DNA from 3 places in the Fundidesulfovibrio magnetotacticus genome. Region 1 is predicted to be linked to each of the others. Evidence: predicted binding sites of a transcription regulator. Region 1 holds the regulator's gene; each other region holds the start of a gene.

Region 1 (3,582 bases):
CCACCGCTACGAGTTCAACAAGGCCTACCACGCCCGCATGGCCGAGAAGGGCATGGTCTTCTCCGGGCTCTCTCCCGACGAATCCCTCGTGGAAATCGTGGAGCTGCCCGGGCACCCCTGGTTCCTGGGCTGCCAGTTCCACCCGGAATTCAAGTCCAGCCCCATGAAGCCCCACCCGCTCTTCCGGGAATTCATCCGGGCCGCCAAGACCCAGCGGGAATCGTAATAAAACCTGCGCCCCGTCGGCCTTCTCCGGCCGACGGGGCCTTCCTCTCCCCCCTCATGCGACCCTTCAAACGCCCCGCGCGCCCCGGCCTCAGCCGCCGCGCCCTGGCCCTGGCCCGCGACGTGCGCCTGCTCGTGCTCGACGTGGACGGCGTGCTCACCGACAACCGCCTCTGGCTGGACGAGCAAGGGCAGTCCCTCAAGTGCTTCTCCATCCCCGACGGCATGGGCCTGAAGCTCCTGGAGCGCGCGGGCATCGAAGTGGCCGCCCTGAGCGGGCTGCCCAACCATCAGGCCGAGGAGCGGCTCCGGCAGCTTGGCGTCACGGCCTTCCACGGCGGCCACCTGCGCAAGCTCCCCGTCCTGGAACGCATCCTCTCCGAGCGCGGCCTCGACTTCCCGCACCTGGCCTACATGGGCGACGACTGGCTCGACGCCGCGCCCATGCGACGGGCCGGGCTGCCCATGGCCCCCGCCGACGCCCAGCCCGAAATCCTGCGCCTGGCCGCCTGGGTCTCCCGCCTGCCCGGAGGGCACGGCGCGGTGCGCGACGCCGTGCGCCTGCTGCTCACCGCCCAGGGAAAACGCGAAGCCCTCTGGCGCGACATCGCCCTGTAGCCGATACGTCGGGCGAAATGCGGCGATGGCCGCCTGTCCGGCCGCGCAGAACCCGGTGAAACCCGCGAAGCCACCCGGGAGTGCGGAGGGCGAAGCCCTTTGCGCGCCGGAAGGTTCTCCCCGGACTGCCCGTTCGTCCGCCCCCGCCGTCCTTGGCGCTTCACGGAAAAAGCCGTCAAGTCTTGCTTCCGGTTCGGTTTTGGTGCATAACCACCGGGCTAGGCGGGCGTCCGGCATTCTTCTTGCTAGCCGCCCGGTCCAATCCACAAGGAGACGACAGCACGATGGCACTTGAGCTCAGGCAGCAACTCAAGCTTTCGCAGCAGCTGGTGATGACGCCCCAGTTGCAGCAGGCCATCAAGCTGTTGCAGCTTTCCCGTCTGGAGCTGGTGGAGACGGTGCAGCAGGAGCTCATGGAGAACCCGCTGCTCGAAGAGACCCAGTTCGACGACGAGCGGCCCGAGCCCACCATCGCCGAGGACTCCCACGCCCCCGACCCCACCCAGGAGGAGGGGGCCATGCAGCGCGAGCTGATGAAGACGGCCGAGTGGGACGACTACCTGGGCGATTTCGCTTCCACCTCGCGCCAGGCCACGGTGCGCGAGCACGAGACGCCCGAGGAGGGCATGTCCTTCGAGGCCAGGCTCACGGCCAAGCCCTCGCTGGAAGGCCACCTGGCGTGGCAGATCAGCCTTTCTCCCCTGGACGCGCGGCAGCAGGCCATCGCGGACGAGATCGTGGGCAACCTCGACTCCGGGGGCTATCTGCGCTCCAGCGCGGAGGAACTCGCCCAGGTGCTTGCGGTCACTCCCGAAGAGGTGGAGGTTGTCATCCAGGTGCTGCAGCGGCTCGATCCCGTGGGCGTGGCCGCGCGTTCGCCCCAGGAGTGCCTGCTGGTGCAGCTGGAGGTGTACGGCTACACGGACCCGGTGCTCCTGGAGATCGTGCGCGACCACCTGGAAGACCTGGAGAAGAAGCGCTACAAGCCCCTGGCGAAAAAGTTCCGCTTGAGCATGGAGGAGGTCAAGGAGTATCTGGAGATCATCCAGACGCTCGACCCCATGCCCGGCTCGCATTTCAGCTCGCCGGACCCGGTGTACGTGAGCCCGGACGCGTTCGTGTACAAATACGGAGACGACTTCGTGATCGTGCTCAACGAGGACGGCCTGCCCAAGCTCCAGCTTTCCCCCTACTACATGGAGGACATGGGCCGTTCCAGCGCCAACAAGGAAAAGGAATATCTCCAGGACAAGATGCGCAGCGCCCAGTGGCTGATGAAGAGCCTCTATCAGCGCCAGCGCACGTTGTTCAAGGTGCTCGAATCCATAGTGAAATTTCAGCGCGAGTTTTTCGAGGACGGCGTGACGCGGCTTCGCCCCCTGATCCTGAAGGACGTGGCCGACGACATCGGCATGCACGAATCCACCGTGAGCCGCATCACCACGAGCAAGTACGTGGCCACCCCGCACGGCATCTACGAGCTCAAGTTCTTCTTCAACTCGGCGCTGGAACTCGACGACGGCTCCTCGGTGGGTTCGGAGTCGGTCAAGGCCGTGATCAAACAGCTCATCTCGGCCGAGGACCCCAAAAAGCCCACCAGCGACGAACAGATCGCGGAGATTCTCAAGCAGCGCCTGCAGGTGAACATCGCGCGGCGCACTGTGGCCAAGTACCGCATGGCCATGGGCATCGAGTCCTCCTCGAAGCGCAAGGACGTTTTGTAGTCAAATCCGCCGCCACGCGGCGTCACCCCCGGAGGTCATCATGAATATCGCTTTCAATTTCAAGAACTTCGAGCCGTCTCCCGGCCTGCAGGAATATGCTGCCAAGCGTTTCGACAAGCTCTCCAAGTACATGAGCAATTCCGACAACGCCGAAGTGGTGGTCACTCTTTCCGTTGAAAAGACCCGCCAGATCGCCGACGTGGTCATCGACGCCGACGCCATGCACATCTCGGCCCACGAGCGCTCCGACGACATGTACTCCACCATCGACATGATCACGGACAAGCTCGACGCCCAGCTGCGCAAGCTGCGCGAGAAGATGAAGGACCGCCGCAAGGCCACCCAGGGCGACGTGACCATGGGCGTGGTGAGCTTCACCACCGAGGGCAAGGTCCACGCCATCGAGGAATCCGACAAGTACAGCCCCAAGCCCATGAGCGTTGAAGAGGCCGCCGAGCAGCTCGACGCCATGCACTACGAATTCCTGGTGTTCCTCGACGCCGAAACCGAGCGCGTCAACGTGCTCTACAAGCGTAAGAACGGCGACTACGGCCTGATCGATCCTGGGGTTTCCCTCTGATGCGCCTGGGGGAATACCTGCGCAAGGACTTCGTCCTGGAGGACCTGGCGGCCGGGGGCAAGCCCGACGTTCTCGCGGAGCTGGTGGCCCCCGTGGCCGCCGCCTTCCCGGACGTGGACCCGGCAAAGGCGCTGCGCGTGCTCATGGACCGGGAGAATCTCGGCACCACGGGCATCGGCGACGGCGTCGCCATTCCCCACGGCAAGATGGATTCGCTCAAGGAGATCGTCATCGTGGCCGGGCGCAGCCGTGCGGGGATCGATTTCGAATCCCTGGACCACAAGCCCTGCCGCATCTTCTTCCTGGTGCTCGCGCCCGAACACGTGGCGGGCATGCACCTGCGCATCCTGGCGCAGATCTCGCGGCTTCTCTCGGACGAGGGCTTCCGGCGCTCCTTCCTGGACGCAGCCGACCACGAGGCTCTCTGGAAGGTGC
Region 2 (3,582 bases), on a different contig from region 1:
CGAAGGTGATCTTGGGGGTCCAGCCGAGCTTTTCGCGTGCCTTGGCGGGGTCGCCCAGGAGGGTCTCCACTTCGGTGGGGCGGAAGTAGCGCGGGTCCACGGCCACGAGGCATTTGCCGGTTTCGGCGTGGTAGGCCTTCTCTTCGACGCCTTCGCCTTCGAAGCGCAGGGGGATGCCCAGTTCCTTGGCGGCGGCCCGTACGAAGTCGCGCACGCTGTACTGCACGCCGGTGGCGATCACGTAGTCGTCGGGGGTGTCCTGCTGGAGCATGAGCCACATCATCTTCACGTAGTCGCGGGCGTGTCCCCAGTCGCGTTTGGCGGAGAGGTTGCCCAAAAAGAGGGTGTCCTGGAGCCCCAGCTTGATGCGGGCCATGGCGCGGGTGATCTTGCGGGTGACGAAGGTTTCGCCGCGCAGGGGGGACTCGTGGTTGAAGAGGATGCCGTTGCAGGCGTACATGCCGTAGGCTTCGCGGTAGTTCACCGTGATCCAGTAGCCGTAGAGCTTGGCCACGGCGTAGGGGCTGCGGGGGTAGAAGGGGGTCTTCTCGGTCTGGGGCGTTTCCTGGACCAGGCCGTAGAGTTCGGAGGTGGAGGCCTGGTAGATGCGCGTTTTCTGCCCGAGGCCCAGGATGCGCACGGCTTCGAGGATGCGCAGGGTGCCCAGGGCGTCGCAGTTGGCGGTGTATTCGGGCGTCTCGAAGGAGACGGCCACGTGGGACTGGGCGGCGAGGTTGTAGATTTCGTCCGGCTGGATCTGCTGGATCACGCGGATGAGGTTGGTGGAATCGGTGAGGTCGCCGTAGTGCAGGATGAACTTGCGGCCGTCGACGTGGGGGTCCTGGTAGAGGTGGTCGATGCGGTCGGTGTTGAAGAGCGAGGAACGGCGCTTGAGTCCGTGGACCTCGTATCCCTTGCCGAGCAGCAGTTCGGCCAGATAGGCCCCGTCCTGGCCGGTGATGCCCGTGATGAGGGCTTTCTTGTGGCTCATGCTATGGTCTCCTGATGGGAAGTCTTTTGTTCGGCGCGCACCATGGCGGCAGCCACTTCGGGCATGGCCATGGTGGCGCGCCAGCCCAGCTTCTCCTGGGATTTCGCTGGATTGGCGCGGCTCACGAGGATGTCGGAGGGGCGCAGGAGGCCCGGATTGCGGTCCACGTGGTCGGCGTGGTCGAGGCCGAGCTCGGCGAAGACCCGGACGATGAAATCCTGGAGGGAGAAGCTCCGGCCGGTGGCGATCACGTAGTCGCCGGGTTCGTCCTGCTGGAGCATGCGCCACATGGCGTCCACATATTCGCCTGCCCAGCCCCAGTCGCGCACCACGTCGGTGTTGCCCAGGCTCAGGCGCTCGCCGGACCCGCCGGCGATGCGGCAGGCGGCGGCCACGATCTTGCGCGTGACGAAGCGTTGCGGACGCAGGGGCGACTCGTGGTTGGAGAGGATGCCGGAGCAGGCGTAGAGCCCGTAGGCTTCGCGGTAGTTGGCCACGGCCCAGTGGGCGGCGGCCTTGGCCACGGCGTAGGGGCTGCGGGGTCGGAAGGGGCTCTCCTCGTCGGCGGGGCCGGGGGCGTTGCCGAACACCTCGGTGGAGCAGGCGTTGTAGAGGCGCACGGGTTTGCCCAGCAGGCGCAGGAGTTCCAGGATGTTCAGGGTGGCGGCGGCCACGGACTCGAAGGTCTCCAGGGGCTGCTCGAAGGAAAGGCCCACCGAGCTTTGCCCCGCGAGGTTGTAGATCTCGTCGGGCTCGCAGCGCTCCACTGCCTGCCAGAGCCCCCGGAAATCGGTGACCGAGGCCGAGTGGATGGTCACCCGGTCCGCCACGCCCAGGGCGGCCAGGCCCGAGCGGTTGGCCATCTGGGCGTCACGCGAGGTGCCGGCCACGCGATAGCCTTTGTCGCACAGAAGCCTGGAGAGGTAGGCCCCGTCCTGGCCGGTGATGCCGATGATGAGGGCGGATTTCATGCTGGGTCCGGGAGTTGACGTTTGGCGGCTTTTCTTGGGCCAAACGTAGGGCGCTGTCAATGGCGACCCGATGCGCTGTTGTGCAAATCGATGTGCAAAGAGTTGCACATTGCGTTTGATCGGTCCTTTCAAAAGTCGTAGGTTGCAGTAAATATTGATGTAATTTTGTGGCACGCTTGCTGCTAAATGGGTTCGGCGGCCGACGAGACCCGGTCCGCCACAGCACGCCGCGCCCTGGCGCGGCGTGATGGACGAATCCAAGGAGAACACCATGAAATCGCGTCTTGCCTTGTCGATCCTGGCCCTGGCGGCTGTGGTGGCTTTCGGGTCCCTGGCCGTCGCCCGTCCCGGCGGCGGGTTCCACGCCTGGCTTTCCAACCTGCCCCAGGAAAAGCAGGAGCAGGTGGCCAAGCTCTACGCCGAAGGCCGCCAAAAGCTCTACGATCTGGAGAGCCGCAAGTGGGCCAAGCAGGCCGAAATGAACGCCCTGCTCGTGCAGCCCAAGCCGGATTCGGCAAAGATCGACGCCCTGGCCAAGGAGATCGGCACCCTTTCCTCCATGGTCTACCAGGAGCGCGTTGCCCTGCAGCAGCGCATCCTCAAGGAGACCGGCGTGAACATGCCCCTGGCGGGCGGGCCCGGCGGCGGCTACGGCCAGGGCTGCGGCGGTCCCGGCGGCGGTTACGGAAGGGGCATGGGCATGGGCTACGGCCCCGGCTGCGGCGGCCCCCAGGCGGCACAGCCCCAGGCCGACCAGCTGCCCCCCTGCTGCCAGACCCCCGGCCAGCAGACCCCGCAAGCGCCCGCGCAATAGTTCCTGTCCACCTCACCCCCCTCACCTCGGGAACCCCGCCCCCCATCGGCGGGGTTCCCCCTCATCCCTGGCCCGGCGATTGCCATGCACGCCCCCGAGGTATAAACCGCCCAAAGGCCCGGCCTCCTGCGGCCGGAGCGTTTCAACCCCGGGAGCCCGCTCATGATCCGACGTCTTCTCTGGCTTCTCAGTTCCTTCGCCATGGCAGGCGTGATCGCCTCCGCCCTGGCCCTCTTCGCGGGACCCTCCGCGGAAGTGGCCCAGTGGTCCGGCTGGACCTTTCTTGGTCTGTCCCATCCCAGGTGGCAGGCCCTGCACATGGGCCTGGGCGTTCTGCTGGCCCTGGCTTGGCTGGCCTCGCTCATCCCCTGCGGTCGCCGCGTGATGGCCCCTGCCCAGGGCGAGGGCGACTTCGGCCCCTCCCTGGCCGTGGCCTGCATCGTTTTCGTGGCCTTCGCCGCCGCCTCGGCCCTGCTTCTGCCGCCGGGCGGCACCCTGAGCGCGCTCTCGGGGTCGCTCAAGAAGTGGCACGCCAAAAGCTTCGGGGAGCCCCCCCTGGCCGGAGCGGCCGACATGGCCCCCACGGAACTGGCCAAGCGACTGAGCCTCGACCCCGGCAAGGCCCTCACCAACCTCGCCGTGCACAACGTGCGCCTGAGCTCCCCCGACGCCACCCTGGCCGAAATCGCACGCCAGAACGGGCTCGTGCCCGCCGCCGTCTACGAGACTCTGCGCGGCGGCCGCGAGGCCAGGCTCCCCGCGCCCGCCGCGCAGGCCGAGGCCCCCAGGCCCCAGGCCCCGCCGCC
Region 3 (3,582 bases), on a different contig from region 1:
TTGGCGCGCCGCGCCCTCGGGGCCGAGGAAAACGAGTTCCCCCAGGGGCTCGAAGTAGCCCGGTGGCACGTCCTGCGTGGCCCGTTCGCTGAAGACGATGTCCGCCTTCTCGCGGGCCACGGCCGAGAGGAAGGCGTCCGCCAGCATCCGGGCCACCTGTGGCCCGTCCCCCGGCGGGGCGAAGACGAACGGACCGGAAAAGGCCAGGCCCCTCCCGCCGGAGCGGGTCCAGCACAAAAGCCCCGCCGGGTGGGACGCCCCGTCCAGGGCCATGACGCTCTGGAAACGGCCCTCCAGGCTCATGTCCGCGAATTTTCCGGGCGTGCGGAAGCTGGCGGGGCAGTGGCGGGCGGGGTAGCGGGCGTAGGCCAGGGCGGCGGCGCGAAGGAGCAGGCCCGCATCGGCCTCCGCGCGGACGCGGTAGGGCGGGCGCACCGGTACGCATCCCATGGGGGAGTCCATGGCCGGATAGGCCTTGTCCACCTCGGCGTGCAGGACGAAGGAGCCGTCGCCCTCGCTTTCCAGGCGGAAACGGTCGGCCACGCGCCCGGCGAGGATCAGGCTCAGAGGCTCGCCGTCGTCCCCCGCGCCCGAGGGGGCGGGGGGGCGGCAGGCGTTGAGCGCGCCCAGGCAGAGCCCCTCGGCCCGGAAGCGGATGGATGCGCGGGTCTGGTAGGAGCTGCCCGTGAGGGCCACGCGGACCGGGCCGTGGTCCGGCAGGGTCTTGGCCAGGTAGAGGAAGAATTCCTCGACGGCCAGCTGGAAGCGCATCTGCTCGCGGGGGGCCATCGCGCGCGACCGGGCCAGGGCCTCGGCGGCGGTGGTCAGGACGCGGGCGTAGCCAGGGTCCGGGGGGATTTCCAGAGAGAGCGTGGTGTCCATTGCAGCCGCCGTGTTCGTGGTCGCGGGCGGCCCGGGCTCCAGGCCCGCGAAAAACCGTCGCGCCGCAAGCATAACCCGAACCCGGCGGCAAGGCAAACCGGCAGCGGACAGGGGACCTTGCGTCCGCCGACGCCTCGGTCTTCCGTGACCGGCCGACGGCTTGCGTCACGCCCCCTTAGGCCGTGGACTCCTCAACGCGATTCAGCGGGCGGTTGCTCTGGTCGAGGAACCATTGCATGTAGGCGTGGACCGACCGTCGGCCGGACTCCTGCAGACTCGCGATGGACTCCTGCGGCAGGTTGAAATCCGTTGCGCGCACACCGTCCGCTTCGATGAAGACGGTTCGCTGCCAGTCGGAGAGGTTGAGGAAATTCCCGGAACTGGAGTCGGTCATCAGTCCGATCATGGCTTTGATGTAGGCAGGGAAGGATTCGATGCCGCGCCGGAAGCCCGAATCATCGGGCGCGACGCCGGCGTCTCGCGTCCGGGTCTCCACCATGAGCCCAAGGGTTTCCTTGTTATAGAACCGGCTGGCGTTTCTGGAGGAGGGGTGGTCGACCAGGGCGAAGAGCCTCGCGTCGTCCTCCTGCGAGAGCCACCGCGCCTCGTCGTAGAAATTCAGCGGGTAGTTCCAAGTGAGGCCGCCGTCCACGTAGGGGCCCTCGCCGTCGAGCCGGGCGACGCTGAACAGGAAAGGGATGCTCATGGAGGCCTGGAGCGCCTTCCAGATGGGCAGTTCCGGCGTTGTCGAGGCGCTGAAGATGTGCGCGCATTGGAGTGTCACGTTGGTCGCGATGACGGCCAGATGCTTGCAGGCAGCGCCGCTGCGGCCCGCAAGTCCCTCAAGCTGTCCGAAGGTGATTCCGGGATCGCCCGAAAGGCTCTCCATGTGCCGCTTGAGCCAAAGGCTGAGGCGCTTGCCCTGGAACCAGCCGTAATCGGTGAGCAGGTGGGGCAGGGGCTGGCCAGGCCAGAACGTCTTGTCCAGAAGTCCGCGAAGGAAGCCGCTGTCCAGCAGCCGCCCGAGTTGTTCGGCCCGGCCGCCCAGGGCTATGTGCGCGGCCACGAGCGCCCCCGAGGACGTGCCGCAAACCCTGCGGATGTCCGGGATGACCCCGTACTGCTCAAGGGCCTCCAACGCTCCGATGTACGCGACACCCTTCACCCCGCCGCCTTTGAAGACAAGATTTCGGAATTGGGTCACGCCGTATCCTCCGGGCTTGGGTGGCTTGTGTTCGGGTTTGATCCTCCGTGCCGGGCCAGGCTGACCAAGCAAATTGCACTCCATGATCCGTGTCCTCTCGCACGGGCCTGGCAGGCCGTCGTGGCACGATTCATGCTTTAGGACCTTTGAAAGGAGATCACCATGAAGCCGTTCACACTGATCTTGGCGTTGTCAGTCTTCTTCAGCGGGTCCGCCCTGGCGGCTCCTGAGTATACCCAGGACACAAACCTGAACTGGGACGGATACAACTCCTCGACCTATGTCACGACATACGGGACCAAATACGGGGCCATCCCCGGGGATGTCATAGGCATTCCGGACATCAAACAGATTGGATTCACTTTCAACGGAACGCACCTAACCGCTGTCTCCGTCGACTTCTTCCTTCCGACGCAGCAGTCGCGCAGTTCGTGGAACTCCGACAAGTTGAAGCCCGGAGACATCTTCATCAACATCGACAACGACACGGACTGGGACTACATCATCCACAACCCCGATTCGCTCGTTCGCCCGGGCGGAACGGCGACAGCGTCGTCGGCTCAGCAAAAGGCGGCCATGGACGCGGTGAAGAACGATGTGGTCGACTCGCAGTGGACGGTGTACAAAGCCGACGGTGCGGGGCTGGAGTATGGCAACACGGCGACGTGGGCCGCCAACTACAACATGTCCACGGTCTACGAATACAACCTCGGCGGCTGGGACTGGCGCAAGAACCACCCCGTGCAGGCCAAAGATCCCGGCGACCCCACCGGCATCACCGCGACGGTCACCTGGCCCACCAGCGTGGCTGTGAATACGACCAGCACCGACTTCTGGGCCACCTGGACCCTTTCCGGCGGCGGCATCGAGCTGCAAGGTCATCATTCCATGACTGTAGGCTTCGCGGTGAGCTGCGCCAACGACGTCTTCTACGAGCGGGCGCCCATTCCCAACCCGGAACCCGCCTCCATGCTCCTTATGGGCGCCGGCGCGCTGGGAATCTCCTTCCTGCGCAGGCGGGCCCGCAGTAAGGAAGAAGTGTAAGGGATCGTTTCAATTCATGTCGGGTATCCTTACAGGCCCGGCGGTGTTCGGCCGCCGGGCTTTGTCGTTTCTGGCCCCGATCCGAATGATTCCTGCGGCCCCGATCGCCCCCCCCCACTAGACGAACCGCTTGAAGCGTTGTTACAGGATGATGTACCTGCTCAAACACGTACAAGCAGACAAGCAATGCTCCAAGAATGGTACTGGGCCCTTTCGGCCTCCGTGCTCGACCAAGCGAAACCCCTGGGGTACGCGCGGGATGCCGCCCGTTACCGGGGAATCTGGACGCGCAACGCCGAGGCCTGGCGGGGTCATCTCGAAGCCTGCCGCGCTTTTATCCTTCGGTCCGCCCGATCGGCCGCCGGGCATGGCGTCGCCGTGGTGGCGGGGTCGGGGTGGTGTCTCGATGTTCCGCTGGAAGAGCTTTCCCGCTTGTTCGTCAACGTCGTGCT

Evidence for each region. The regulator sigma-54, encoded in region 1, starts transcription at its own class of promoters, with help from an activator protein. The targets are predictions, from matches to a motif close to CTGGCACGGNNNNTGCTT.
Region 2: the regulator sigma-54 is predicted to act here: its motif matches at 2,130-2,147, upstream of NNJEOMEG_RS17405 (periplasmic heavy metal sensor).
Region 3: the regulator sigma-54 is predicted to act here: its motif matches at 2,207-2,224, upstream of NNJEOMEG_RS08780 (PEP-CTERM sorting domain-containing protein).

The regions. Positions count from the first base shown of each region.
Region 1 covers NZ_BLTE01000014.1:120,015-123,596, forward strand. Annotated here, with positions in the region: gene pyrG (CTP synthase) at 1-226, shown strand, start outside; gene NNJEOMEG_RS15015 (KdsC family phosphatase) at 283-843, shown strand; gene rpoN (RNA polymerase factor sigma-54) at 1,128-2,567, shown strand; gene hpf (ribosome hibernation-promoting factor, HPF/YfiA family) at 2,608-3,147, shown strand; gene NNJEOMEG_RS15030 (PTS sugar transporter subunit IIA) at 3,147-3,582, shown strand, end outside.
Region 2 covers NZ_BLTE01000019.1:32,864-36,445, reverse strand. Annotated here, with positions in the region: gene gmd (GDP-mannose 4,6-dehydratase) at 1-991, opposite strand, end outside; gene NNJEOMEG_RS17410 (GDP-mannose 4,6-dehydratase) at 988-1,962, opposite strand; gene NNJEOMEG_RS17405 (periplasmic heavy metal sensor) at 2,234-2,776, shown strand; gene NNJEOMEG_RS17400 (hypothetical protein) at 2,939-3,582, shown strand, end outside.
Region 3 covers NZ_BLTE01000007.1:49,015-52,596, reverse strand. Annotated here, with positions in the region: gene NNJEOMEG_RS08790 (hypothetical protein) at 1-882, opposite strand, end outside; gene NNJEOMEG_RS08785 (patatin-like phospholipase family protein) at 1,058-2,086, opposite strand; gene NNJEOMEG_RS08780 (PEP-CTERM sorting domain-containing protein) at 2,249-3,130, shown strand; gene NNJEOMEG_RS08775 (hypothetical protein) at 3,317-3,582, shown strand, end outside.